3 regions of the Paenibacillus sp. 2003 genome follow, and region 3 is predicted to be linked to each of the others. Evidence: predicted binding sites of a transcription regulator. Region 3 holds the regulator's gene; each other region holds the start of a gene.
The links. The regulator NrdR, encoded in region 3, represses ribonucleotide reductase genes. The targets are predictions, from matches to a motif close to AACACNATATATNGTGTT.
Positions count from the first base shown of each region.

Region 1 (10,374 bases), on a different contig from region 3:
TCTCCATTGGTGTAGCCGTGTATCCCGATCATTGTGATGATCATGACGATGACGACTTCTTCGAACAGGCCGACCGTGCTTTATATGAAGCGAAGAATACAGGGCGTAATCGCGTGTGTGCCTTACCACTTCGCTCTCTGCCTCTTACGCTTTAAAGCAAGATCCAACCTTTCAATGAATCTAACCTTTCAACGTTCTCCAAAAAAGGGATGTCTCGTTCGCCTATTCAGGCGCACAGGACATCCCTTGCTTTATGGATTATTATATATCATCTCAGCTTGTGTGCTGGCAGGAGATCAAGCAAGGATGCTCTCAATCTCCTCGATAATGGCAGCATCCAGCTTCACGCCAGATGCAGCCGCGTTTTCTTTTACCTGCTCGGGACGACTCGCCCCTACAAGTGCACTGGATACATTGTTCTGGCGCAGAATCCAGGCAAGGGCCAGTTGGCCAACCTTCAGATCCAGCCTGTCCGCCACTTCAATCAGCTGACGAACTTTCCCGATACGATCCGCATTGATCTTTCCTTCGTCCCATCCTAGCTTGGCAGCACGGCTATTCTCTGGGATATCGGAAACGGACGTATATTTCCCGGTTAATAGACCTTGAGCAAGCGGGGAGTATACAACTTGTCCGATGCCTTTACGCTCGCCGAGCGGGATAATTTCATTTTCGATATAACGGTCAAACATGTTGTACACCGGCTGATTGACCACGATACGATCCAGGAGCAGACGGTCTGCTGTACCCAACGCAGCTTCCATCTGAGCCGCAGTCCACTGGCTGACGCCTACATATAACACTTTGCCTTGTCGTACCAGATCATCGAGCGCGCGGAGTGTTTCTTCAATTGGTGTTTCGGTATGATAACGATGGCAGTAATAGATATCCACATATTCAACGCCCAGGCGCTTCAAGCTGGCTTCACATTGCTCCTTGATATGTTTGCGAGACAACCCCTGGTCATTCGGACCATCACCCATTTTGCCAAATACTTTGGTTGCGAGTACATAAGAGTCACGGGAGTACGCTTTGAGCGTCTGCCCAAGCAGTTCTTCTGCTGCACCCCGTTCGTATACATTGGCTGTATCAAAAAAGTTGATGCCTTCATCAAATGCAGTTTCAATTGATTTCACCGCATTCTCACGTTCCACATACCCTCCGTACGTCAGCCAGCTTCCCAGGCTGATCTCGCTTACTTTCAGTCCGCTTGCACCTAATCTGCGATAATCCATTGATTGCATATCCTCCTCTGTTGGTTATAAAGATGAAGTTCACTTTCTATTGTAACGTAACCAGCTCGGAATAAAAGGGCTTTGGCTCAGAAAATGGAAAATGAAAAAAAGCGCACCTATAAGGTGCGCCGAATAAAGATTTGTCTTCTGATCATGATTTAAGGCAAAGTAATACTCAATGCATTCAACAGATCAGCCTGTCTGACTGGCTTCGTCAGGACAGCATCAAAGGCTTCTGTTTCATGCAATTCAATGTGCATACCATATGGAACAAGAACAATGACAGGCAGATTCTCCAGTCGCTGTTTCAGTTCATGTACAAAATCGACCGCGCCGCCTTCCAGTAATCCCATATCCACAACGGCTACATCAGGCATAAATCCTTCCTTGATCCAATCATGCGCTAATGTCAAACCCGAGGTCATGTGTACATCCATCTCCCACCTACGCATCAGGGAAGAGACGCCTTGCAATATGTCAGGGTCCTTGGCAAGTAACACCTTTTTCCCTTTTAACCGCTGCTGAACACTTGCGAGTTGAGGTAACTCCCAGTATCTGCGTAACGGAAGTGAAATGTTGAATTCCGTCTCATTTTCCTGCACACTGCTCACCTGAATACGGCCATGCATGAGAATGGCAAGATTCTGGCTTACAGCTAAACCCAGATTGCTTCCAATCAGTTTTTGGATATTCAAATTTTCATCTTGGCTGTTAAAGGTTTGAGTCTTCTTGTCCGATAACATCTGACCCGTGTACTTCACTTTGAGCAGAAGTGTACCGGTCTCCTCCAATTCTTCTCCGTTCACCACTGCTGTGATCAGAACCGAACCTTCACGCGTTGAATCGAGAGCATATTGAATGACGTGTGCAAGCAACTGTCCAATCTTGACTTCATCACCAACAAACACTTGAGATACATTCAGTTCAAGATTTAATCCCAGCTCAATGTTCTTGCCTGTCGCAATACCGGCATAGAGATACACGGTATTCTCAATGGTACCTACCAGATCAAACGGGTCATCATGTATAACCGTTTTACCCGCTTCATTAATGTTGAAATTCATCATATTATTCAGCAAGGAAAGCAGAATATTACCGCTTGTCTCAATCATGTTCACATATTCGGACTGCTCCTCGGGCATATCCGGTGTGCGCATCAGATCTGTCAGTCCCAAAATACCGTTCAAGGGATTGCGAATCTCGTGACTCATCAACTTCAACATCTGTGTTTTGGTCAAGGCCTCAGATTCGGCACGTTCTTTCTCTGCCTGGAGCTGTTCTTGCATTTGTTCCGAATCACTTAATTTCCGCTCCTGAACATGCAACGTGCTTTCCAGATCAACAACATAACCCAGGAATACAGCCATCGCCTTCAGTGTCTTCATATCGGTTTCGCTGATCACATAACCAGGATCATCCATCAGACAGATGGTGCCATATGTTTCGCCCGATCTTCTCATAATAGGCACGCCCACGAAGAAGCGATTGCCAAGTCCGCTCGTAACGCTCATGGATCGAGTCATCGGATGTTCACATGTATCCGGGATCGTAAGAACACTACCGTTGTCTCTTAATACCAGGCTGCAATATGAATCCGTAAATGGAAGTGCACTGCCTTTAACAACTAACTCTTCCGTACGATTAAAGGCCTCCAAAATGACATTGGTCACCCCGTCATTTGTGGCAACAAAGATGGTATTGACCTTCAAAATACCGCTTAATACGTCTACGATATGGGCCGCAGCTTCCTTTATATCTTCATAGAAGCCTCTCGTAATGCCTTCTGCCGTCCCCATGATCCACCCCTTTTGTCTTAGCTGCACTTTCTAATCTGTATATCAGAATGTTTAATCACGTACAAGGGTTCACCAAGAATCCGAATAGCTGTCACAATCTATACTTATATGATTAACACCGTAGAAGTAAAAGAGAATCATTCTGCCTGCCGATAGCCCGTTGTCGGACAAAAGCAGGTCTTGAACTGATAGTTTAAAAACGGAAAATGTATTGCAAATTGCCTTTTCAGATTGATTAAAGTCCATCTTGTCCGACTTCGTATAATTATCCTTGCAGGATAACTAGCAATTATACGCTTCTACTCAGACTTTGGGAACCTTTATCCGCAGCAATTAAAGGAAAGTCCACTTTGCCCACTACGTTGTGTGACCATTATCACACCCAAAAAACCACATATAGTTTATAAATGGATAATACGAATCTACATATAGTATTTAACGTGAATTGAATGATACCCAAAATCATTTTAGGAGGAACCTTACATGAACATGCTTGAGTATGCCACTCCACCGGCATCCGATCTATTATCCGACCTGGGAAGACGAATTATTGGCGCAGAAGACGCCGATACGCTGAGGGAAAATGCGAATCTGAACGGTGACTCCTTCAGCGGTAAGATGAGCAGGCTCGGTTCGGAGACAGCCAAGTGGCATGCTCTGCGTCATGTGTTGCCAGAAGAGCTTGCCCAAGCTGTGGAGAATGGGGATCTGTATGTACACGATCTGGATCAGTATGCACTTGGAACGACCAACTGCATCTTTATTCCGTTTGACCGTCTCCTTGCTGCGGGCTTCAATACAGGCAACGGATCGGTTCGCACACCTCAGACGATCATGTCTGCAATGGCACTGGTTGCGATCATCTTCCAATCCCAGCAGAACAGTCAATATGGCGGTGTATCGGCCAATAAGATTGACTGGGATTTGGCCCCTTACGTACAGCGATCGTTCCGCAAACATTATCGCAAAGGGCAACGCCTTTTTGGTGAGCATACCCTGCTCGAGGATGAACAACTTCATCTGGACAGCATCGAAGCGAAGAATCAGTGCCCGCGCGCATATGCCTTCGCCTATGAAGAGACTGAACTGGAGACAGGACAAGCTGCTGAATCACTGATTCACAACCTGAATACGATGAGCAGCCGGGCAGGTGGTCAGATTCCATTTACTTCACTGAACTATGGATTATGTACATCAGCAGAAGGTCGGTTGGTATCACGCTCATTGTTGGAAGCAACCATTCGTGGCCTGGGCAACGGGGAGACTCCCGTGTTCCCTCAACATATTTTCCAGTGCAAACAAGGGATCAATCAGGCTCAAGGTGAGCCGAACTATGATTTGTTCCGGCTCGCAGTCACCTGTTCATCCCGGCGGATGTATCCTAACTTTGTCAATGTGGATGCCTCTTTTAATCTGCCTTTCTATCATCCGGAAGATCCGGATACGATCATCGCAACTATGGGATGCCGCACACGTACACTGGCTGACCGGTTTGGTCGCAATCGTCAAAGTGGTAAAGGTAACCTGTCCTTCAACACCATTAACCTCGTCAAGCTCGGCATCCGATTTGGCATCTGCCAAGGTGCCAGAGCTGTCGCTGACCGGGCCGGATTCTATACTGCTTTGGAGTCGGTTATGCATAATGCCGCTTCCGGCCTGCTGCACCGCTACCGAATTCAGACAGCACAGCCTGCCAAGGCATCGGACTTCATGATGCGGGAAGGTGTATGGGAAGGTGGAGAACAGCTTGGTCCGAACGAGCCGGTTGCCGATCTATTAAAGCATGGAACGTTATCTCTTGGTTTTATCGGTCTCGCGGAATGTATGACAGCTCTCTATGGGCGCCATCATGGGCAGGACCCTCATGTACACCGCGAAGCGCTCAACATTATTCGGACCATGAGAGAGTTCTGTGACCGGATGAGCGAGCAGCATAACTTGAATATCACACTGTTTGCCACACCTGCTGAAGGGTTGTCCGGCAAATTCACGAAGATCGACAGAGAGCGATACGGCCTCATTGCTGGGGTTAATGATCGTGAGTATTATACGAACTCATTCCACATCCCGGTATATCACACTCTTCCAGCTTATCGGAAGATTGAACTGGAGGCCCCGTTCCACACGTTATGTAACGCGGGTGCAATCTCCTATGTGGAGCTTGACGGAAACGTTCGGGCCAACACCGCAGCTTTCCTGCGAATTGTGCAGTATGCACTGGCACAGGATATCGGTTATTTCTCCATTAATCATCCGATTGATCGCTGCCCTGCATGTGGTTATGAAGGCGTCATTGGGGATGTATGCCCAGGCTGTGAAGCCCACGAGAACCATGTACACTTCCAGCGATTACGCCGCGTAACTGGCTATCTGACCGGAGATTACAAAGTACGCTTCAATGCTGCGAAGCAGGCCGAAGTGCAGGATCGGGTGAAGCACCGGTGAATCTATATGGTTACATTCCGGAATCGGTGAATGAAGGGACAGGCCTGCGTGCCGTGTTGTTCATCAGCGGATGTCGTCACGCCTGTCCGGGCTGCTTCAGTCCGGATTCATGGAGCTTTCGAGCGGGTGAGCCCTTTACAGAGGAGCGGCAGCAGCAGATTCTGCATGAAGTGACGACCCATCCATTGCTGGATGGCGTTACGTTGTGTGGTGGTGATCCCTTTTTCTCGGCAGCAGAATGTACGTCCTGGGTCCAGCAGCTCCGTGCTGCACGTCCTGATTTGACGGTATGGGCCTACACGGGATTTGAATATGAAGAACTGATTACCGACCCTGCGAGAGCAGAGCTTGCCCGGTTATGCGATGTGATTATTGACGGTCGATACGTTGAAGCGGAGCGTGATGTCTCCCTGCCCTTCCGCGGCAGTCGAAATCAACGTTTGATTGATGTCAGTGCAACACTAGCCACTCGAACCATCGTTACAATGCAGCTCAGTATGCTGTAAACATTGGTTTTATTCCCCTCACCAACTAACAAGGCACGAGCCCCAGCGGACTCGTGTCTTTTTGGCGTATAGCGGTCTTCTTTAAGAAATAGGTTTTATCCATTCTCTCTATTTTCTTCTCTATTGCATGACGATATATAATATAGGTAGTTATTAAGTTAGCATTTAAAATTTAACTGTTTACATAAGGTAACCAGGGAGGAATCATCTTTTATATGGATATTGTTCAAGCATTAATTACATGTATGCCTTTCTTTCGAGATACAATTCGTCAGGATGTAACCCTCTCCGTTATTGATCATGAGAAATTCCTATATTTCTCAGCAGGGGAATCGTTAAAACAACTGAATTATCAACCCGGCGATCCTCTATTGGATGGAAATCGAAATTTTGCTGATCTCAACGGCGGTACAGTCAAACGATTCGATCACTACCCTAAAGATTTATTCGGCATTCCTTTTGACGTGGCTTTCATTCCTATTAAAAATGAACAAGGTGAAGTCATCGCCCTGTTTAACCTGCTCTACAGTATGGATGATCAGGAGCAACTGCAACAACTTATGGATGCTACCGAAAATCTGACTAACCAGTTAATTGACAGTGTACAGCACGTAGCCGCGCACTCCGAAGAACTAAGTGCCACAACCGAAGAGATCCGGAACAACTCCAAACAAGCCGTACAGAAATCAGGAAATGTAACTCAAGTTGCCAGCTTTATTCGAGAAATCTCCGAACAAACCAATCTGCTCGGCTTGAATGCAGCCATTGAAGCTGCTCGTGTAGGTGAAGCAGGTGCAGGTTTTGGCGTTGTTGCCAAAGAAATTCGCAAACTGTCTGTGGATACCAAAGAAGCAACGGCCCGTATTGAAGATTCTCTTCTCTCGGTTCGGCAATCCATTCAAGGCATGGAGAATGAACTTGGTGAGATCACTGCAAGCTCCCAAGAGCAGGCTGAACTCGTAAACAATTTCATGAGTACAATTGAGCAACTGAATGAAACCAACAAACAATTGAAGCAATTTGTGCAAAAAATGATTACGTTTGACGGAAAATAAAAATACGTTTAATGGACAATACAAGCACGGCTCATAGTAAACAACCAAACAAAAGCCTCCGAATACATTCGGAGGCTTTTTCATGAGTTATTTGACTTAACGAATCTCGAAGTGACTGATGCGCACGCCTGCAGACAACACAATGTATACATCCTGCGCACCTGATGCACCTGTGAGTTCCGCCTTCACGGTAGACCACTGCTGGGCTTCACCTTGCGCCAGTTCCACACGTCCTGCGAGCGTACCGTCTGGTGAACCGAGTCGAACTTCTAACACAGCACCTGCTTGTTCTGCGGAGACTCGCACTTCAATTGCTGCTGCCCCACTACCCAGATCGGCATCCTTGAAAGCAATCCATCCTTGCTCTCCAACTACACGGACAGCACTTCCGCCCTCTTTGCTCTCATCCAGATCAACACCCAGGTAAGCATCATAATTCTCAGCACGAGTAGCCACACCCAGATTACGGGCAGGGATCGTCTCTCCTTCTACCGTCAGGTCTGCAACCAGCTGAACATCAGAGGATGACTTGGCAACCATGATGGAGTAAGTTCCACTTTCCACGACATACCGATCACGAGTTACATCCCAGATTGCCAGTTCCTGAACAGGCAAGGTGAAGCTGACTTTAGCTGTACCTCCCGCTTCGATATGAAGACGACGGAATCCTTTTAACGTTTTGAGTGGACGTTTCACCCGGGATTTGCCTGCACGAACGTACAACTGTACAACCTCGTCACTGGCAATTGAACCGGTATTGGTTACATCTACAGTTACCGTAACGCTGCCCTCTGTACCCACTTGAGTTGGGCTAAGTTCCAAATTGCTGTATTTAAACGTTGCATACGTCAGACCATGTCCAAACGGATACAATACATTACCTTCAAAATATTGATATGTCCGACCGGATTGAATGATATCGTAATCCTTGATGTCGGTCAGTTGATCTGCTGATTGTACCCATGTCATGTTCAAACGGCCTGCTGGCGCATAGTCGCCATAGAGTACGTCTGCTACTGCATTACCCAGTTCCTGTCCTGCGTGTGAAGTGTACAATACCGCCGGGATGTTCTCCTGAACCCAATTCGATGTGAATGGATAACTGCCCACGATAACGACTACCGTGTTCGGGTTCGCGGCATAGACCGCCTCAACCAGACGTTGCTGGGATTCGGCGAGATCCAGACTTGGACGGTCAATCTCTTCTTTCCCGTTTACAAGCGGATTATTACCGACAAAGACAATTGCCGTTTCTGCAGCCTTGGCAGCTTCTACTGCTTCCTCAAGTCCATTCACAACCACATCCTGCTTGAACGTCTCTGTGGGACCGAAGGTCTTCAGATCTTCAGACACTGCCAATGCGTCGTTTCCACCATTTGGTGCAGTCACCGTTTTGCCATTCCATGTGGTGAGGCCTACACTGCCATCCTCTTGTGGCAACAGGTGGAATACTTCCTTCACGAACCAGCCATACACTTCATCTGCGGAAGCCGTTACGGTCTCTTCATCAGTCGTTAAATATTTGCCGTTGCTTTCGGCCTGCAAGGTATAACTTCCGAAGCCCCAGTCGGACACCATAAACGTCTCCGCTTCTCCCGAAGCAACAACAGCTGATTTCTCACCATCCGCCACTCCAATCTTCTTCCCATTGGCTACAGAAGTTAACGTGATGCGGTCATTACCATCATTGAACACCACTTGGTCGCTACCTACTTTGCCACGGATTGCTTCAAGTGGGGTTACGTTATACGGCATGGTGCCTGCATACCAGTCACGATAGACCGTTCCGCCCAATTGACCAATTACAGCCACTTTCCCTGCTTTTGTTTTGTCCAGCGGGAGCGTGCCTTTGTCGTTTTTGAGCAACACTACTTGTTCTCTCGCGGCTCTGAGCGACAGTTCTTTTGCTTTATCTGTCATCATGGACTCTTCACCAATAGCAGCGTACGGGTTGCCTTCTTCCGGATCGAACTCGCCAAGACGGAAACGCACACGGAACGTATTAAACAACGCTTTGTCGATGTCATCCATCGTGAGTGTACCTTGTTCCAATCCTTCACGCAGTGCCTGTTTGGATAGCTCAGCATCATCGGTGATACTATCAATTCCTGCCTTCACAGACTCTACCGTACCTGGTGTGTGTGAATCATAGTATTTATGATCGTTCTTGATGCCCATGACGTCGCCTGCATCACTGACAACGAAACCATCCATGCCCCATTCGCCTTTGACAATCTCGTTCACAAATGGATGCAACAACGCTGGCGTACCATTAATGGAGTTGTACGCAGTCATCATGGACTGTGCGCCGCCTTCCTTAAATGGCTTCTCGAACGCTTTAAGATAATATTCACGCATGTTGCGTGGATCAATGCTGGACGAACCGCTTCCACGATCTACTTCGTTATTATTGGCGAGGAAATGCTTCAAGGTAGCGACCGCTTTGTAATACTTTGGATGGTCGCCCTGAATTCCTTTGACCAATGCTGTTGTCAGCTCGGCTGTCAGTTCCGGATCTTCACCATAAGCCTCTTCATTCCGTCCCCAGCGCGGGTCACGTTCCATATCCACTGTAGGTGCCCATAACGTAAGACCGTTCACTGCCGGATTTCGTTTATAAAATACACGCGCCTCGTCTCCGAGCACGGAGCCAATCTCCTTCATCAGATCCGCATCCCATGTGCATGCCAGTCCTACCGGTTGTGGGAAAGATGTTGCTTCTCCAAGCCAGGCCAGGCCGTGTGCCGCTTCTGTACCGTGTTTGTATGCAGGCACACCCAGGCGGTCTACTGCCGGCTGATATTGCAGCATGGATTCAATTTTTTCATCTTCCGTCAAGCGGGATACAAGATCCTTCACCCGGGTGTCTAACTCTAGTGCTGTATCTTGAAACGGATATTTCGTTTGGTTGGTCGTCATATAGAATCTCCTTTGGTTATCGGTAGTTAGGACGTTTCTCAAAACTCGCTAAATTCAAAATGATAGCGAATACATACCTCAAGAAAAAGCGAGGGTTAATTCGGATGGATTTGTTCTTCCAATGGATAGATTAATCCTTTTGTAATCAACGTTTACAGGTGTATAACTCTATCATTCTTTTCAAAACCTAAAACGATTTCGGTAATCTAATCATATAGTATGTTTAGCAAAAAAAACAGAGGTGCTCGGCAGGAAATTGCGAACAGCTCTCTGCAAAATCTGAACAACACCGTTTTTTCCTGGCATAGTCTGGCAATCATGAATAAGAGTACAACGATGTGCGCTGAACAACATCCCATTCGATAGATTGAAGATAATCAAGGAGGAAAAGAAATGAGCGACAATCAGCAGCCCAAGA
Region 1 covers NZ_JAVDTB010000004.1:481,930-492,303, reverse strand. The annotation lists gene J2X75_RS20025 (GGDEF domain-containing protein) at 1-155, shown strand, start outside; gene J2X75_RS20020 (aldo/keto reductase family protein) at 297-1,235, opposite strand; gene J2X75_RS20015 (histidine kinase dimerization/phospho-acceptor domain-containing protein) at 1,394-3,031, opposite strand; gene J2X75_RS20010 (anaerobic ribonucleoside triphosphate reductase) at 3,515-5,476, shown strand; gene nrdG (anaerobic ribonucleoside-triphosphate reductase activating protein) at 5,473-5,982, shown strand; gene J2X75_RS20000 (methyl-accepting chemotaxis protein) at 6,198-7,037, shown strand; gene J2X75_RS19995 (glycoside hydrolase family 3 C-terminal domain-containing protein) at 7,134-9,956, opposite strand; gene J2X75_RS19990 (FAD-dependent oxidoreductase) at 10,350-10,374, shown strand, end outside.
Region 1: J2X75_RS20010 (anaerobic ribonucleoside triphosphate reductase) is a predicted target of NrdR. The motif match lies at 3,450-3,467, and genes of this name have one in related genera.

Region 2 (10,374 bases), 150 kb from region 3:
CTGCCCGCTTCCACCATACGTTACGTATACCGATCGATGACCGCCCTCTTCCCCATAATCGGGACCAAGAATCACGGAATCCGTTGTACCGAATCGGATTTTCAATATATTTAAGGGACAATGAGGCCAGTACAACCGTTGCAGCAACCTGTAAAATGATTCGTACAGGATGTGCTCCTCCCGTATCCACCGCGGGATTGGTTAACATAATGACAGGATAATGCCACAGATATAATCCGTAGGATCGCTCTCCGATCCAGCGTAATGGCTTCGCTCCAATGATACGTGCCAGGAAAGACGATGGGTGAGCCAACACCGCTACCAGCAACGTTGTTGCGATAGCCTGAAGCACCATACCCCCTTGATACAGAAACGCATCATATTCACTGCTGTTCAGCATCATGTAGATTAACAAAGCGAGCGCAGCAAGTCCCGACACATCGAGCACAAGCCGGTTCATGCCAGACAGAGAGTTCGACAGCTTGCGACTAGGCCACACCACTGCAAGAGCAGCACCGGCAAGCAGTGCGAATGCCCGCGTGTCTGTTCCATAATATACACGGCTCGGGTCCAGATCCGGATTATACATGATGGCCATTGCGCCAGCAGACAATTCAGCCGCGACGACAATGAAGACGACCAGCCATCCCTTTCTTTTGAACACTACGATTGCTGCGATCAGTAGAAGAGGCCATATAAGATAAAATTGCTCTTCCACAGCCAGTGACCAGAAATGTCCAAACGGTGATGGAGGGCCAAAACTTTCGAAATAGGAAACGTTGTGAAAGATATACCACCAATTGCTTATGTATAATACACCCGAAACGATATCACCACGAAGCGCAGCAAGCCGGGATGGGTCTGTACAAGCTAACCAGATCATCACCACAGCTGTCATGGTCAGCATGCCTGGAAGCAAACGCCTTACCCGTCTTACCCAGAAGTCACCGAGTGAAATGCGTCCATGTTCCTGCCACTGTGACACGAGAATATCTGTAATTAAATATCCCGAGAGAACAAAGAATATCCCTACACCGAGCAGTCCGCCCGGAATAAAATCCAAATTCAGATGATACGCGATTACCGCAAGTACAGCGATGGCTCGCAAACCGTCAAGTCCATTCATATGTCTCTTACGATTTAACGATTGTGACATGCATGCCCCTCCTTGTTACTGTGAGTCAACAACATCGGTGTTGGGGGCATAAAGGAACTCCTGATCGTTCTGGTTGTCATTAACATACGTATTGCACCTTCCATCTTTCATTTACAACATAAGAAAAGCTTCTGTTTGAAGCACGATCCGATGATGCTACATTCTGTGTGAATTCTATAATCTTAAAGAAGACGAATTGCCTGCCCATTAAGTTTAATCATTAAAATATTCTTTATATTCATTCGTGAGTTCACGTTTAGCATTATACGCCCGAAATAAGCCTCATACTTTACAGGAATAGTTACAAACGATTAAACCGATGTAACCTTTCCTGCCAGCTCATATAGCTGTAAAATCATACTCTAATTTTGTCGTTAAATATAGTACTTTTCATCGAGTGGCTAAAATTACCTGTCCCGCTTGCGCAAACCGGCATACCCACGCATACATCGATTGAAACAATTGAATCCATAACAAAAGGCTGCCGACTTGCTCAGCAGCCAATATCCATTATAAACCTATGTCAGACCGGATTGAAAGTTTTGCTCATAATTGCTTCTTCTTGCCTAGGACCCTAGAGGTGGAACGGGTGAATCTTTTCTTCTGTTCTCGCATCCATGATCCGGTATGTTGAACGCCCTGTGTACATTGGGATTTGCAACTTCTCCAGATCAACCATTCCATTCTCCAGAAAATACTTCTGATCCTGATATCGCTGCAACACTTCGCCTGCAATCCATTCATGGTCACCATATGTCGTAATCTCCATAACCTTGCATTCATAAGCAAAATAAGCGTCTGTCAAAATGGGTACACTTACCTTGATTCCTTCCTCATATGGAATGCCGAATCTTGTGAATTTATCCGTAGCTCTTCCACTGAACGTTCCTGCAGCTTGAATCCACTCCGATCGATGACCTGGCAGGAAATGAACACCGAATACGCCACTCTTCTCAATGAGTTCATAGGAGTATGTTTCCTTACGAAGGGAGATGCCATATACGCCTGGTGATGATCCGATGTATGTATGCCATCCGGACGCCATCACATTCTGAACTCCCTCATGACGTGAAGTCACCACCGCTACCATTCCAGGATAAGAATAAAATATGGGTTCTTCTATCGGCTGACGCATCTAATCCCCTCTCTTCTTCGTTATAAACACAACTTTAATTATAAAGTAAAAAATCTGGTTGAAAAAGCGTTTTGCAGAGGATTTCGCTATAAGCGACACATTCAGCATCATGTTATACTGAGATGGTCAATTTCTAAAAATACGATACTGGGAATGTGATAGGATATGGTCAAATCAGTCAAATATACCTCCTAAATGAAGGCAATATTCAAATTTAGGAGGTTATAACTTATGTTTAATTCAATCGTGTTAGATCAGTGGGATCGAAAGCCATACTTTGACCACTACTTGAATCAGGTCAGATGTACTTACAGCATAACTGCTAATCTGGATATCACTCTATTGATCAACGAACTGAAGCTTAAAGGATTGAAGTTCTATCCCGCTCTTATTCATATGATCTCTACGGTCGTCAATGCACACAGGGAATTCCGAACCTGTTTTGATGCCGAGGGGAGATTGGGCTACTGGGACGAAATGTCTCCGAGTTATACGATTTTTCATGAGGACGACAAGAGTTTCTCAACGATCTGGACGACATTCCATGAAGATTTCGAGACATTCCACATTCGTTATCTGGAAGATATGAGGAATTACAAAGATCACAAACAATTTGTTGCCAAACCCAATGAACCGCCAAATACATTTCCCGTTTCCAGCATTCCCTGGGTGAACTTTACTGGATTTAATCTGAATATTTACAATGAGGGAACCTACTTGTTGCCTATTTTCACGATGGGGAAATATGTTCAACAAAACGATCAAGTATATCTTCCCTTATCCGTTCAGTTACATCACGCCGTGTGCGACGGCTACCATGCTGGCGTTTTATTTAATGAACTGCAATCACTTGCAGATCGATGCCAGGATTGGTGTCAGTTAGCTAAATGACGAAAAGGCATTCCTGACTTCGTAATGGAGTCAGGAGTGTCTTTCTTTTTCTCTTTTTTCAAAAGGTATTTAATTGCACTTACTGTACCCACAGTTGCTGCATGTTTTGCAACCTTCCACATTCATCAGGGATGCCGAGCCGCATGAAGGACATAAATCTCTCGATTCGGTAAAGGTTTTCTGATCCTCCACTTGTGGATATACGCTCTTCACTTGGTTCTGTTCTTTTGTTACTCCAGTTTCGTTCTCCTGAGCGTTGCTCTGTACATGACTTTCCAATGCTTTGGCGACTGCATCAGCAATCGATTCAACCCTGTTGGCTCCGAAGCCAATCGCTCCCGAACCGCCGATTCCCTTGAGATGTTTGATCAAGAGTTCAACCTTGTGCCCATGATCTCCGTATCGAAGGAACAGAGAGCACACTCGACCGAGTGCCTCAGCCATGGCAAACACGTCCGATCCCGCTTTGCCCACGTTCAGGAAGATCTCACCCGGCGTTCCCTCCAGATCGTTGATCGTAATGTAAGCCATCCCGAATGGCGTATTGATTTTGTATGTTGCACCGCGCAGTACTTGAGGACGGCTTCTGTATTGTTTATCCAGCACTGTAGCAGAAGAAGGGGCTTGATCAGAAGAAAGAGTCTCAACATCAACCTCGCTACTGAAAGATCCAACACCTGCCTGCCCTCCAATATTATTCGGGTTATCTATTGCAGATACGGCAGTCTTCTCTCCTGCTTCCCCCGTGTTTTCATCTTCGGTCTTGGCCTCTTCCTTCTTCGACGTGGACAACACCTGCACATCCCTGCTGCCGTCGCGATATATCGTTACTCCCTTACAGCCAAGGTCAAAGGCCAGTTCGTACAGCTCAGCCGTATCCTCCACCGTAAAATCAGCCGGACAGTTGGCCGTCTTCGAGATGGAACTATCCACCCATTGCTGGATCGCAGCCTGCACCCGGATGTGATTCTCAGCCGACAGATCCATCGCCGTCACATAATAGTCTGGTAAAGCTTCACCCGGATGTTCATCCAGCCAATCTTGCGCAATGGGTACGAACTGTTCATCATAACCTAGACGGCTTTGACGGAAATACTTGAAGGCGAAATACGGCTCAATACCTGTGGATGTGCCCACCATCGTACCAGTACTTCCCGTTGGCGCCTGAGTGATCAGCGTGACATTTCGAATGCCCTGTTTACGAATGGCCTCTCCCACTTCAGGGTACGTTGCAACCATGTTTTTCATGAATCCACTCTGTAAGTACGGTTCAGCTTCGAAAGCTGGGAAAGCTCCCTTCTCTGCTGCAATCTCTGCCGATGCCAGATAGGCCTCCTTCGCCATGAATCCATACAGTTTATCCAGAAAAATAAGGGATTCAGGACTGCCGTATCGGATACGCAGCTTAATCATCAGCTCTGCCAGTCCCATGGTGCCAAGCCCAACCCGGCGTTCACGCTGCTGATTCAGTCTATTTTCCTCAAAATGATATGGTGTTGCATCGATGACATTGTCCAAAAATCTAGCCGAGATACGAGTGGTTTCCGCCAGTTCATCCCATGCCACATCATGATTCGTTTCATCATAGAATTTGGACAGATTGATCGCAGACAGATTACATACCCCCCAGCCAGGCAGACCTTGTTCACCGCAAGGATTAGTACAGATGATCGGGTTAAAGTACCAGCTGTTGGACATCTGGTTGTAGTACTCCATGAATACCACACCAGGCTCTGCCGATTTCCAGGCTGATTCAATAATGGTATGCCAGATTTCACGAGCTTTCAGCGTACGATAGTGCACCACCGAATGACCTGCGGCTTTCCACTTCTGCATATCCCCGTTCCACTCGGTGTCGTAGTCTGGATCGTTCGTATCGGGGAAAACCAACTCCCAATCTCCGTCCTGCTTGACAGCCTCCATAAATGCGTTGCTCACACATACAGACAGATTGGCATTGGTCACCTGCCCCATCGTTTGTTTCACGGTAATAAAATCAAGCACATCCGGATGCCAGTCATTCATCATGAGCATGAGCGCACCCCGGCGGCTTCCGCCCTGTTCAATCAGTCCAGTCGTATAACTGAACAATCCGCCCCACGATACGGAACCGCTGGATGATCCGTTGACACCTTTCACCACCGCTCGGCGAGGACGCAAAGAGGACAGATTAATACCCACGCCTCCCCCTCGTGCCATAATCTCCGTCATCTCGGTCAATGTCCTCATGATGCCACCCCGACTATCCTGTGGAGACGGAATGACATAACAATTGAAGAGTGTCAGCTCATCGCTTGCCCCCGCGCCCGCAGCAATGCGTCCTCCAGGTACTAACTTCCAACCTTCCAACACAGACCGGAACTTGGACTCCCACGTTGCCCGCTGATCGGCTGTGGATTCGACAGAAGCCATCGCTTTGGCAAGACGGTCCCACATCTCTTCCGGTGTTTTTTCAATGTTGAGTGTCAATTTCTCCACGTTTGTCTCGATCATCTCTCCGCTTCGAGTTCTTACCTGTACAAGCTGACCCTGACGTTCTATGATTTCGCCCACTTCCTTGGTTGGGAACTTGGGATCATCCTTAGTTAATACGAGTACCACATCTCCGACCTTGGCATGATTTGAATCAGCGTCCTTCCAGGCGTATCGGTCCAGGAATATTTTTTCGCTAAGTCCTTCTAATTGGTACGATCGTTGGTTCGATTTCATCGCTACGTTCAACCTCCCCGGATTCAAGCTCCATTTTCACTATAAGAATAAATTATGATGAAACACCACATATAGTGATTTAAATCCAGTATAATACACCATATATTGATTTTCTATATGACTTTTATCACAGACCTTATTTTATAGACTCCTCTGCTCGGACAAACTTCTTCACACACCCTCATACGCATGAATACGACATCTGTGAATTTTTTGGCACAGAAAAAACATGTGCCTTTACTAAATTTCTGGGTTCAATATAAGTTAACTATTCATTTGCACGTCAACGGAGAGGACAGAAAAAACCTGAAAAAGCGAAGCGTTCGCCTTTATCCCCGGATTTCCCCTTCAGAAAAAGGGAATCAAAGAAATCTGGGGATAACAGCGATTGGAAGGTTGTTCTGTCATCGTAGTGTTCGTGCAAATAAACTGTAGTTCAACTTGTATAGTTATGAACTGACTCTCATTCGTCCATACTATTACCTACGAATAAAACGTCATCACGTATGGCAGGGGAGGAAGCACCATGAACCGGAAAAACCCGCACCACACGAATCAACCTGTAGCCGAGCTGCCCGTTCCATTGGAATTTGATCGAAGCTGGATTAATCAATTGGAATCACGACTGGATAAAGGAGGTCCTTGGGGGGATTATCGACTCTTCCAACTGGGCATTCAAGCTGAAGAAACCAATCTGATTCCCAATTTTGACGAGATCCAGTGTTTGAAGCATCTACAAGGCCTTACTCCACTCCCTCACCAGATGGACACTGCTCGCAGAGTATTATTTGAAATGTCAGGCCGGGCCATTCTCGCCGATGAGGTGGGTCTTGGCAAAACCATTGAAGCCGGTCTCATTCTGAAAGAATATATGGTTCGGGGTCTCGTATCCAAGGTACTCATTCTCGTGCCAGCGTCTCTTGTGCTGCAATGGGTACGGGAGTTGAATTCGAAATTTGGCATCCCTGCCATTGCCCAGAAAAAGGCCTATTCCTGGCAGAATGAAGTGGTTGTTGCTTCCATGGATACAGCCAAACGTGACCCGCATAAAGATATGCTGCTGAATACCGATTACGACATGATTATTATTGACGAGGCTCATAAGCTCAAAAACAAGAAAACAACCAACTATCAATTCATGCTGAAATTGCGCAAAAAGTATTGTCTGCTGCTCACAGCTACACCTGTGCAGAACGATATGAGCGAATTGTTCAATCTGATTAACCTGCTGAAGCCCGGTCAACTGGGTCGTCAGGGTGACTTTGCGGCCAACTTTGTTGTAGACAAACGGGTTCCGAAAAATCAGGAGCAGCTTAAGAACGAGTTATCCAAAGTCATGATTCGTAACCGCCGTGGCGAAGGCCCCGTTCAATTTACCAAACGGAACGTCTCCAACGTGAATCTGCAACTATCGCCCGAAGAACAAGCGCTTTATGATGGTGTGACTTCCTTTGTCAAAGACCAGTACCAGGAAGCTGGTGGCAACCTGAGCAGCATGCTCTCCCTTGTTACATTGCAGCGTGAAGTGTGCAGCAGTCGGGATGCTGTATTCGTGACGCTGGTTAATCTGTCAAAGAAACTTCCGCTGGACTCTCCCCTTCGGGACAAGATTTGGGAACTCGTTGCCCATATTAAAGCGATCAAGGAAAATACCAAAGCCGAGAAAACAATGGAACTGATTCGGAACATGAATGAAAAAGTAATTATCTTCACTGAATACCGGGCCACGCAGGAGTATCTGCTAAACTATTTCCGCAACAATGGGCTTACGGCGGTACCCTATCGGGGTGGCATGAATCGAGGCAAAAAAGACTGGATGATGGATCTCTTCCGCGGGCGTGTGCAGGCCATGATTGCAACCGAAGCAGGTGGTGAAGGCATCAATCTGCAATTTTGCCATCATATGATCAACTTTGATCTGCCTTGGAACCCCATGCGGGTAGAGCAGCGGATCGGTCGGGTACACCGGCTTGGACAGCAAAATGACGTGAACATCTTCAATTTATCCACGACTGGAACGATTGAGGAACATATTCTGAATCTGCTGCATGAGAAGATCAATATGTTTGAGATGGTGATCGGCGGGCTGGATGTCATTCTGGAACGGTTGGAGAAGAAGGAGTCTATTGAGAAAAGTTTGTACAAAATCATGTTGGAATCACAAACTGATGAAGATATTCGCCGTAAAATGGACTCACTTGGACAATCGCTGAACTCCATTCAACGTGAGGTTGCCGATGAAGGCCCTCCCGTATCCGGGTTGTTAGATCTTCGCAAAGGAGGTAGCTAACTCATGACCATGTCTCCCCATGAAGTGCAGGCATATGTTCTCACCTATCTGGAAGCACTTGATTGTCAAATTATGGAGCGTTCCCCTGCCCATGTTACAGTCAAACTCTCGCCTGAGGCGGACAAAGCGTTGACCAATCGCCCCTATTATTGGGGGTTCGTGGAACGAACCGGAGCACCCGCTGAGACGATGTCCTTTACATTTATATTTGATCCTGACAGTTATCAGCAGGCCATTGAAGCAGCAGAAGCCAAAGCTGCACAAGCATCACCTAACGCTGCTGAAACGAATGGCGTAACCAACGGCAGTCCTCAAGGCGAGCCACCAAAAGAAACTATTCTAGGCCGTTACTTTGGTATTACGCCATCACTGCCACAGCTGGGGCCAGGACGAATATTACGTGAAGAAGTGGTGTACGGCAGTCGCAGACTGCAGCAGATTTTCGGCGCTGCCCGTGAAGGCGGTGCCTTCGTAAACCTGTTCGAACAGGCTGCCAAACGGCAATTGCGCGCTACAGCGCCAGCCGTATATGAGCCTTGGCTTGGTGTCTGTTTCAAGGTGGAATTCGCCTGTGATTTGAAACGGGAGGAATTGCATTTTCTCGGCATCTCCCTTCGCTCGGGTGAAATTATAGAGAAATTCGGCACTAAGCTGAACCGACGTGATCTTAGTCCGAGGCTTGCGGAGAACATGCATGTACAGACAGCTAAAGTTTCGTTATTTGATGCCGGAGCTGCTTTGGAATCTCATTTGACAAACCGCTTGCAGGAACTCGATTATAGCTGGGCAGAGAAAGCCCAAGAGCGGCTTGATCTGGAGCTGGACGTGTTGGACACCTACTATGAGGCGGTACTCCGAGAAGATATGCCTGAAGTAGAATCACCAGGTAACATAACCTCAGACACGGAAAATGTCCATTCTAACCGCACGCCACCTGCACCACTGAAAAAAGTTCTGGATATAACTAACGCTAAACCCATTGGAGCAGATGTAGAACTGGCGGCAGAGGCCGCAGTACCGATCGACTCCGAGACAGATGCCGAAGAAGAGAAAGCAAAACAGGCGGTAATAGATCGTGAAGCTATGAAACTGCAGTACGAGACACGCCGGACCGAGATGATCTGGCAATATGAACCCAAAGTGAAAGTGACTGCCATTAGCAGCGGCATGTTTCACTTAAGATAGACGAAGACACTACTTTTCCTGCAAATGCTGGCAAAAGTAGTGTTTATTCATGATCAGCTGCCCGACAGGTTGCGGCAACCTTTGCATAGCCTGTACCCTAGAATGAAACTAGGACCCGCTCAGGCAACGGATAAATGAAAAGTAGGTGTAAATTTGAAACGATTCTTTCATACGTGTTGGCACAACGCTCGGAAAACAACTTGTATGACCTTGGGCTTGTTCAGTTGTCTTGCCCTATTCTCTTTTTGGTCGATAGCCCATGCAGAGGAACAAAAAACGTCTTCGCTATCCCGCGCATCATCAAGAGAATATAGTCCCGAACATCATGCCATTCAGAATGAAAAGCTTGCTCCCGCTGCTGTGCAACGGTTTGCAGAGCAACAAGCTGTTACACTTGGTACAGCGAACGCCGAAGCACATTGGAAGAACGCCGATCTGGACTTCTACCCTCTGGGGCCAGGTACACATAGCTGGCTCGTACAAGCTGTATTTGAAGGCAAACCTATCGGATATATGATTATTACAGTCACAGAGCAGGGTCAGTTGATGCTTAGTGAATATGGTCATGGAGAACAGTCACCATACAACAATGAACTTCTTGGACAAGCCTTGGATCAACAACATGTGAACCTTGAGGCATTACTTGCTGGCGGAGGAGAGCTTCATCTTGGTTATGCTCTTCCCCTGCTGGCTTATTGGAAAGTGGAACAACCTAACCATCCTGCACTTTATATTGATGCTACGAACGGAGATGTACTACCGTCAGAGTTCCTGAACCTGCTGGAGGCTGATTCCAAACAGATCTCTGCCAGCATAACTGATTTGTTCACAACGCCATCTTTTTCAGTCGATCCAATTTATCTCAGACCCGTCTTTAATCCGGCTGACAATCTGTTGTGGATTACCGCCAAGCCTGTTGCTGCCAACCGGGCACAAGATGTAATACAACACGGGGAGAATCAAGGGATTGTTTTCTCAGCGGGTGATCGTAATATCGTATACGGCGGT
Region 2 covers NZ_JAVDTB010000001.1:605,972-616,345, reverse strand. The annotation lists gene J2X75_RS02960 (acyltransferase family protein) at 1-1,156, opposite strand, end outside; gene J2X75_RS02955 (flavin reductase family protein) at 1,731-2,291, opposite strand; gene catA (type A chloramphenicol O-acetyltransferase) at 2,523-3,182, shown strand; gene J2X75_RS02945 (adenosylcobalamin-dependent ribonucleoside-diphosphate reductase) at 3,252-5,891, opposite strand; gene J2X75_RS02940 (DEAD/DEAH box helicase) at 6,418-8,181, shown strand; gene J2X75_RS02935 (YqhG family protein) at 8,185-9,366, shown strand; gene J2X75_RS02930 (hypothetical protein) at 9,571-10,374, shown strand, end outside.
Region 2: J2X75_RS02945 (adenosylcobalamin-dependent ribonucleoside-diphosphate reductase) is a predicted target of NrdR. The motif match lies at 5,953-5,970, and genes of this name have one in related genera.

Region 3 (10,374 bases):
AGAAACACCCTCAAATGAATGCGCTTACATTTCTTCTCATATTACGTCTTCCACCATTCCAATTCAATGTAGTTTCTTGTTAATAAGGTGGATTTTTTTATTGCAATTTGAAATGAATGCAGACTGCAACACCATTCATATGAAGCAATCTACATGCACAGATGCGTACAAGATTATCAAAACAATAAAACGGCATCTCTGCCGTTCTAGATGTTTACGTATGGTTTATGTGTAAATTAAAGGATTGAACCCCAGATAAACATAATATATATAGTTGGGCGCTTGTCATATGGACAACGTGTCCGAATACGATGCGGTAAGCCGCGGGCGCACCGGATCGAAAAATAAGGAGGATTTTCATTTATGCCAAAACGATTTAGCAGAATGCTCGCGTTCCTCTGTTGCTTGGTAATGGTGGCGTCGCTAATGCCTACCAGTTATGCCGCCGCCGCTGACAACATCGAGAACGCAGAAGCGAATGAAACACCCACCGCCATTTTTGGAACTCCCGAACTCGGGTCAAACGATCCCCTCTGGGACCAAACCATGGAGCATCACATCAACAAAAGCACGGTACCCACCGACCCCAGACCCCATGCCATGGGTACAGCCAGAATTCTTTGGGATCATGACTACCTGTATGCCCGCGTAGTTGTGAATGACAGTCATCTATATCAGGGAGCTGGCGCAGATCACCGGTATGACAGCTTGGAGTTTTATGTTGGTGCCGGAACCGGAGGCTCGAATCAATGGCGCGTCAGCTCGACGGGCGTGTTTTCAGGGCAGGCCGCTCCAGGCAGAGCTGCATGGACCCAGATCACGGAAACCGGATACATCGTGGAAATGAGAATACCAAAAAGAACTCTGACCTTACAGGAGGGGAAGCTTACCTTTGAGGTTTACATCAATAACTCGACGGAAAAGGGAGCTGACCGCTATGAAGTCGTTTCCTCTTTTGGAGTTCCAGACGCAGCTTACACCAGCTCTGAGTCATTTACAGACAGCCTGCAGCTCATCCCAGCCAATGAATTAGACGCCAGATTATCAATTACCGCCACTGCGGGACCGGGCGGCTCAATCATGTCGAACCCACCCGGCGATGTTCTGAGAGTAGATCGGGGCTCTAACAAAGAAATTACGTTTACCCCCGATTACGGCAAAATTGTGGATACCGTAACGGTAGACGGCGAGACCGTGACTCTACCTGCTAGCACTTATACCTTTACAAATATTGAGGCTGATCATACCATTCATGTGACATTCAAAAACGATCCAGACGCGGGGATACTTCCCTTTATTGTATGGAATGACAACTTTGCCAGTGGCGAGTACACAACGGCTGTTATCATTGATTTAGGCGAAGGGAATGCGGCGTTAGGCTCCGAGCTTAGTCCAGACTTGTTTGCCTTATCGGCTAGGAACACGACCCTGAACGGCGAAGCGGTGACCTTTGAAGGACCACGCAAGATCACAAGAGTGTATGCTAATGATGAACCGAAGGTACGCGGCTATGTGGGGCCGATTAGCCATTCACCAGATTATCAGGACGGACTGGCGAGCGGTCGTTACATCGTTGTTGAGTCTGAGTTTTATTCAGAGAGCGGCGGCAGTACAACGCTGGATGGCAGCAGTAACTCGACAAAGCAGGTCTACACCCTTGTTCAAAAGGGCCAAATCGTAGTGAAAGAAGGGAATCCGCTTCACAATGTGGTTTTTGAACAGGAAAAAGTTGTGAATCCAATCCTTGATAAATTTACAACATTCACGGACAATTCGGTCAATCGTTCGCTCTACCTTCACAAGGGTGAAGACGGTAACGTGATGAAAGGATTGCCGCTGTATGTATATACCCACGGCATGTCACGCGGCGGCACAAACGCTGCGACAGACCAAAAAGCCGCCATGAAATCCGCCAACGGCTCCGTCGCTTTAATGAAAAAGATGGAACAAAATCCCGATAAGTACGCCAGCCATGTACTGAATCTTTCCTATAATGGCGTATCTGTTCCCTCCACAGAAAATGTTAAGAAGGTCATAGACGCCCTGATTGTCAGTGGTGAAGTAGATCCTAACCGTGTTTACACAGCAGGCTTCTCATGGGGCGGCCAGTATACGAATAACTTAGTTAACAGCTATCCCGGCTTGTTCGCTGCCGCCGCACCTATGGCCCCGGTAAGCGGTTCACCGAACGCTAAGGACAATGACGCTCACAACAACCTGGCCTATTGGATGTTTTTAAATGCTCATAATGTTGGTGGTTACCAGACAAACCTCAATAACTTCATCAATAACAATATGCCGAAAATGACCAACGCGAGGGCTTCGCGCTTTGAGAGTAATGAGGCTCTTACGTGGCCCTACAATCAATTTGATCAGCCGAATCTGAGGCCGAATCCGGCCAACACACCTGTTCTGGCTGATTACATAGCGCACGAAGTTGAAGCGGCGGTTCTTTACAACCAGATCACTATGGGAACTTGGAGTATAGCACCTACGGCGCAGTCCTCTAACTTGCCGGCTTGGAACAATGACTACACAGACGTCTTTGATTGGATGTTCGCGCAGAGAAAACCGGTTGTTCCCGGTGCTCCGAGCGGCTTCAAGGCGACAGCGGGTGACGGACAGGTCACATTGAGCTGGACTGCTCCTGCTGACGACGGTGGTAGTTCGATATTGGGCTACAGAGTATGGTATGGCAACGTTACGCCGGTCACACTGGATGCGGCGGAGACCAAATATACTTTCAAGGACCTGACAAACGGTCAAGGATACAACTTCACCATCATCGCGGTGAACGCGAAGGGCGACGGCGCGGAAATCAGTGCTACGGCAACGCCGAGGAAGACAACGACTCCCACTGTGCCTGATTCTGGCGGCAATACGGGCAACACTGGAAACACCGGAAATACCGGCAACATCGGTAATACGGGCAACACCGATAATACGGACACCGGGACAGACGCTGAAACGTCGAAGTCGACCTACACAGTGAATACACCGAAGGATAAACCCGCGGTCACAGACAAAAACGGCAACACCACCCTCCCCGGTGGAGGCGAGATTGCGACCAAAGGCGGGACGAAGATTAAGGTACCCGAAGGCACAACGATAGACTCAAACGGTAAAGTAACTATCCCGGCAGACAAGAGCGCCGAAGTGACACTACCCGGCGGCAACAGCACAGTGACCATTTCGGGCGGCTCGACGATCGCGAGCGACGGTACGGTCACAGTAGGCGGCAAAGACGCGCATGTGAACCTATCAAACGGCAACCAGGTGTATTTCCACGGCGGATCGAAGATACGGAGCGGCGGAGCGGTTGTGGTAGGACCAAGTGGCGCAAGAGTCGGCTTAGACAACGGTATATCGCTGAACATCCGTGAGGGTACGGAACTGGCGTTTGATGACGCCACCCCACTGGGCTTCCTCGTGATATCAGGCAATCCTTTCACGGATGCCAACATGGACGACTGGTTCTTCAACGATATAAATTTCGCCTACACTTACGATCTTTTCAACGGCACGACGTCCACGACGTTCTCACCGGGCACCGCAATGACGCGTGCAATGTTCGTGCAGGTACTGGCCAATCTTGAGAACGTAAACCTTTCCAGCTACACAAGTTCCCGCTTTAGCGACGTGACGGACGGACAGTGGTACACGGCGGCAACCGAGTGGGCGGCCGAAAAAGGCATAGTCAACGGTACAAACGCAGACCTGTTTGACCCCAATTCACCGATGACGCGCGAGCAGATGCTCGTGATACTGTACAATTACATGAAGTACAAGGACTATGAGATACCTGAAAGCCACTCTAAATCCTTCACGGACGAGAGTGAGATCAGCTCCTGGGCGTTGGAGGCCGTTCAGGCGCTACAAGGCAACGGCATTGTATTAGGCAAACCGGGCAACTTTTTTGCTCCCAAAGCCACCGCCACCCGCGCCGAAGTAGCCACAATCGCTGTACGGTTCGTTGAATATCTGGCTAATTGAAAGCGTATACAGAATTAAGGTGACCCCTCCCGGCTGGACAATATCTAGCCGGAAGGGTCTCCTTATTTTCAAACTGCACTTTTTTTGACATCTAGAATATTCGTCCCCAAGCTCGTCCCCAAATCCAAAAATTCTAATTATTTAATTAATTAATGCATGTGTCTGATTTATTTCACCACAAAAAAACGCCATCACAATAATGTGATGGCGTTTTTAATTATGGAGCCTAGGGGGATCGAACCCCTGACCTCATCGCTGCCAGCGATGCGCTCTCCCAGCTGAGCTAAGGCCCCAGGATATGAAATAGATAACTTGTCCAACACTGCTACGTTCCACAGGCGACTCCTATATCATATAAAATCCAGCTTTCGCTGTCAATCAATTTTTCAAGATCCAAAGTGATTGGAGAAGAACAACCGATTTCACTGGCACACACGGACTGGAACTCCAGACTGCTCTTCTCCCATTACCAACTTCACTAATCCTCCAGAACGTCTTTGGACAACAGGGATTTCAGTTCTTTCATGAACATATTGATATCTTTGAACTGGCGATATACCGACGCGAAACGAACATATGCCACTTCATCGACTGGAAACAACTGTTCCATCAATAGTTCACCAATCTGGCGACTCTCCACTTCAGCATCAGCTGTATTACGCAGAGATTTCTCCACTTCAGATACCATCATCTCCAGAGTCTCAACGGAGACTGGACGTTTCTCACAGGCACGAATAAGCCCGCGGAGAATTTTGTCCCGGCTGAACTCTTCACGACTGCCATCTTTCTTAATGACGATAAGTGGAGTCTCCTCAATCATCTCAAACGTTGTGAATCTTCGGGCACACTGCTCACACTCCCGGCGACGACGAATGGATTTTGCTTCGTTGGCCGGACGCGAATCAAGCACTTTGGTACCCATATAACCGCAATAAGGACACTTCAAATCAGATCACTTCCCACGTTTTACTTTTACCACATATTCCCTGTCTTGATTTTGTAATGAAAAATGCATTGCCGAGACATAATACTTTTACCAACTCACGAGGAGGTGAACAGCAATGGCACAAAGCAACGGTAACTCCAACAACCTGGTGGTAACTAAAGCTTCCGCAGCACTCGAGCAAATGAAATATGAAGTTGCTCAAGAACTCGGAATCAGCATCCCACAAGACGGATACCAAGGTAACATGACTTCTTACGAGAACGGTTCGATCGGTGGATACATCACGAAGCGTCTGGTAACAATTGCAGAACAGCAATTGGCAGGTCAATACCAATAATATCTGCATCGTAATACGTTACACAGAGGAGCATGGAGCGGCCGGTGAATAACCGGCCTGCTCTGTGCTTCTACTTATATATACTCAGAACGTATTATAGATCTTTACATACTGATTATAATAGTAAATGACCCTTTGTACATAGTGACGCGTCTCACCAAATGGAATATCTTTCACTGTATCGATCGAGCCATCCCATACACCGTCTCTAAGCCAACTATTTACCTTGCCTGGACCTGCATTATAGGCAGCGATCATGACCACTTCATTGCCCTCAAATTGATCGGACAGATTCCGCAGATACCATGTGCCTAACTGAATATTACGTTCAGGCTCGTGCTTCAATTCCTCCAACGAAGTGTCGGGAATTTTGGCTTGTTCCAGTATCCAGTTCGCCGTGTCCGGCATTAGCTGCATGAGCCCGATGGCACCGCGTTTGGATTCCTTGCTTGTCTTGAAATTGGTCTCCACTTTGATAATGGAAGCAATCAGAAACGGATCAACCTCATAGCTCTGAGATTGGGCACGAATCTCTTCCTTATAATGAATCGGATAGAACCATGCCATCCAGTTTGTATTCAGAAACAACACCAATACAAAGGACACAAACATCAACAGCAGGACACGTTTCTTGCGCAATATTTTCATAACAAACCCTTACGCTGTAGATATGAGTCAATTTGCTGCTCCGTCTCAGTCCATAAACCGCTGTTATCGATGACAATGTCTGCCAGCTGCTTTTTGCGCTCAATATCCATCTGTACATCCATCCGGGTCTCAGCCTGTGCTGCAGTCATTCCATCCCGACTCATCAATCGATCTCGTTGCACTAATCTTGGAACATATACAACCATGACTTCCTCGAAACCATCCTCCAGACCCGATTCGTACAGCAAAGGGATATCAGATACCACAAGTTTATCCGGATGTTGCAACGCGTATGCAGCAGCCCGTTCACGCATCTCTTTACGGATTGCCGGATGTGTGATAGCCTCCAATGCCTTTCGTTCTTCTGGTTGTTGAAAAACAATACTTCCAAGCTTTTTCCGATCCAGTGTTCCATCTTCGTTCAGTATGGCTTGTCCAAACCGCTTAACAGCGGCGGCCAACACGGGATGCCCGGGCATCATAACTTCCCGGGCAATAACGTCTGCATCGATGAGCAACGCTCCCTTACTGGCGAGATAGGCGGAAACACTACTTTTGCCTGTCGCGATCCCGCCGGTTAAGCCTATATTCATCGTTTCACCTCATAACAGCTTCATTATTCCCATAATCATTAACAATAGTGCTGGCAATACAGATAGTCTTCGCATCCAGCGCAGGGCTGAGAATCGTAGTCCAACCTTCATGCCGAGTGACAGAAACGCCCCACTAAACAGGGCAATAATGAGTGCCGTCCATAGCGTGGGGAATCCCAAAAGAGCCGCTCCCAGGCCTGCTCCAAACGCATCCAAAGACAGGGCAATCCCCAGCCACATCGCTTCCTGAGCAGATATACTTCCCGAGTTATCCATATCTGCCTTGGAAGGGCTGCGAAGGATCTGAATGACGACCCCCAGCTTACGCAGCTCCAGTGTAAATACCATTCGTTCGAGAGAATCACCCGAAGCCGATTGCTCCAGATCCAGTGCAAGTACCTGATTCCTGCCCTTGGAATCCGGCAGCGTCCCTTGTACGTTTTTCCCCAGCGCATTAACCGTTGTTTCTCCTGCTCCCTCAACCGTTACGATGCCTGTTTCCAGCTGTTCTTTTCCTTGCTTTCGAATAAGTTGCAACAGTGACCATGCACCAATGCCTATTAATATAACGGCGCCCACAATGGAAGCGATATCCGGTGACACGACATGGGACAACAGCACACCAACTTGCATCGACAAGGCAATAACCAATCCCGAACAGATCGAAATAACAGCGATAGATAACAGGGGAATCTTAGTCCTCCGTAACCCATATGTAATCCCGACTCCAAAACCATCTAAACTAAGCGCCAAAGCAAGCGCCAGCAATGAAATAAAATGATGCAGCACCCCGGACTCCTCCTCTGTGCGGTACTCGTGCCAACTGAAGATGCCAGTATGGGTATACGCCCGCTTATTTCTGCCATATCAGTATATGGAGGGAGGAATCCAAGGGTGCTATGATTTCATCATTTCGTTCATTCAGTTCATGTTACAGCAGCTGACAGTTCGGACAAAAATGCGTGCCACGGCCACCAACCACCGTTTTTTCAATTAACGTACCACAAGTTGTACAAGGTTCTGATTTGCGTCCATAGATTTTCAGTTGATGCTGGAACATCCCCATCTCACCCTGTCCATTCACATAGGACTTAATGGACGATCCACCTGCATTCACTGCATCTTGCAACGTAGCCACAATCGCTTCATGGAGCACCGTTAACTGAGCTTCAGTCAGTGTCTTGGCGATGGTCTCGGGATGGATACCTGCGCGAAATAGAGCCTCGTCCACATAAATATTCCCGATACCGACCACATATGCCTGATTTAAAAGTACAGCCTTGATTTTGGTTGTACGCTTGCCAACCGCCTCGCGGAATGCAGTTACCGTAAAGGCTGGATCAAGCGGCTCCAGTCCCAGCTTCAGCAAAGGTTTGGACACCAGTTCCTCACCTGCATTAAACAGATGCATCGTACCGAACTGACGCACGTCCTTATAACGCAATTCCGTACCATCATTAAAATGGAAGATCACATGTGTATGTTTCTCCACATCTTCATGCTGCTCGTACACACCGTACCTTCCTTCCATCCGCAGATGGGAGACAAGCACCAGCCCGTCCAGCAAAATACGCAAAAACTTGCCGCGGCGCTCCACCCCAATGACGGTATGTCCTGCGAGTTCCATTGCAAATGCATCTATGTCGTCCGGCCGCTGAATAATCCGCGGCAAGCTAACGGTAACATGATCAATCGTTTTGCCCACAATAAGTTGATTCAATGTTCTTCTGACTGTTTCGACTTCCGGTAATTCCGGCATGATGTTCTCACCTCCCCTATATTATAACGGAAGATGGCGCTCAGCGGGACCCTTTTCTTATATCTCAAACATGGAAAGGCCTTTTGTAAAATACCGGAAAAACCGCGCGGCGCTTGATTTATTTCGCTTCGTACCAGTTATCACCGAAGCTGACTTCTGCTTTCAGCGGAACCGACAGTTCCAATGCTTTTTCCATAACAGAAGGCACTAACTCTTTCATCAGTTCCAATTCATCCGCAGGCACTTCGAATACAAGTTCATCGTGCACCTGAAGCAACATACGGCTCTTCAACTTGCGTTCCCGCAGCGCTTCATCCATCTGTACCATGGCCAGCTTGATGATATCTGCCGCTGTTCCCTGAATCGGTGTATTCATCGCCGTACGCTCTGCGAAGGAACGCAGATTGAAGTTACTGGCATTAATCTCTGGCAGGTAACGACGTCGTTCCAACAGCGTTTTGACGTAACCATCCTGACGAGCTTCCTTCACAATGTCATCCATATATCGGCGGACACCCTGGAACACTTCAAAATACTGATCAATAAACTGCGCAGCCTCTTTACGTGTAATATGCAGGTTCTGTGATAAACCATAATCACTTATTCCATACACGATACCAAAGTTAACTGCCTTGGCGGAACGACGCATATCCCCATCCACATCCTCAGGCTTCACGCCGAATACATCCGAAGCGGTCTTTGTATGAATATCCATATCATTGACAAATGCTTCCTTCAAGCGCTCATCGTCCGAAATGTGTGCCAGTACACGCAGTTCAATCTGGGAATAGTCTGCCGCCAAAATGGACCATCCGGGTTCGGAAGGAACAAATACCTTCCGGATTTTGCGACCTTCTTCCATCCGAATCGGAATGTTCTGCAAGTTCGGGAATTGACTGCTAAGTCGTCCCGTTGCAGCAATGGTCTGACGATAATACGTATGCACCTTGCCATCCCGATCGGATATCTCTTTGAGTAATCCTTCCACATAAGTGGATTGCAACTTGGCAAGCTGACGATATTGCAGAATATGCTTAACCACATCATTATAAGGAGCCAATTTCTCCAATACTTCCGCATCTGTGGAATAACCCGTTTTTGTTTTTTTCACCACTGGCAAGCCTAGTCTATCAAATAAAATCTCACCCAGTTGCTTCGGTGAATTCAGATTGAATTCTGTCCCTGACAACTTGTAGATTTCAGCCATGAGTCTGCTGATATGCTCTTCAAATTCACTTCCCAGCGCCTGCAGATCGGTTGTGTTAGCCTTAATCCCCTGCTTCTCCATATCTGCCAGAATACGCGACAACGGCATCTCCAGTTCATGGAACAGTGAATTCATCTCATCTGTTTCCAGCACCTGCTCCTGAAGTGGAATAATGGCTGCTACTGCAGCAGCTTTGCGGCACAGGAAATCACCCAAGATCTCCACTTCGGGTACCTTGTACTTGGCCCCTTTGCCCATAACCGTGTCATCCTCCACAAGTGACGGCAGACCATACTTGGTCGTAAGTCCACTAATCGTCTGGTTGGATTCCGTTGGATCAAGCAAATATGCAGCCAGTTGTACATCAAATGACGCACCAGCAAATTCAATGCCATGTGCATGAAGGGCCAGGTCTACGCGATGAAGATCATATCCGCGCTTCGGCTGGTCTGAATTACCAAGCCATGCCCGCACTGGAGCCGCAGCTTCAGAATGAAGCAATTCGGGAGATATGAACGTATATGTTCCAGCAGAACCTACAGCTAGTCCAATCAATTTCGCTTGGTGCGGGTTATCCCCATGTGTCTCCACGTGGAGGACATCAATGGAATCCAGTGAACTGAACAGCTCACTGATGTTGTCCTCTGTTGCAATGGAAGACTCCACCTCGGCAGCAGGGACCGCTTCCTGTTCAGAACCAATGCTGCCACTGAACGACAGGCGTTCGAGCAAGGATTTGAATTCCAGCTTCGCCAATGCAGGGCCAGCATGTTCTTCTTTTAATCCCGCAAATTGCATATCCTCCCACGTCTGCTCCAGCGGAACTTCCCGGTGAATCGTCGCGAGTTGTTTGCTCATCCGGGCATCTTCGGCATGGGCCTCGATCTTTTC
Region 3 covers NZ_JAVDTB010000001.1:457,716-468,089, reverse strand. The annotation lists gene J2X75_RS02275 (S-layer homology domain-containing protein) at 364-3,993, shown strand; tRNA gene J2X75_RS02270 (tRNA-Ala) at 4,214-4,286, opposite strand; gene nrdR (transcriptional regulator NrdR) at 4,472-4,939, opposite strand; gene J2X75_RS02260 (alpha/beta-type small acid-soluble spore protein) at 5,055-5,276, shown strand; gene J2X75_RS02255 (lytic transglycosylase domain-containing protein) at 5,361-5,924, opposite strand; gene coaE (dephospho-CoA kinase) at 5,921-6,517, opposite strand; gene J2X75_RS02245 (manganese efflux pump) at 6,527-7,306, opposite strand; gene mutM (DNA-formamidopyrimidine glycosylase) at 7,449-8,276, opposite strand; gene polA (DNA polymerase I) at 8,395-10,374, opposite strand, start outside.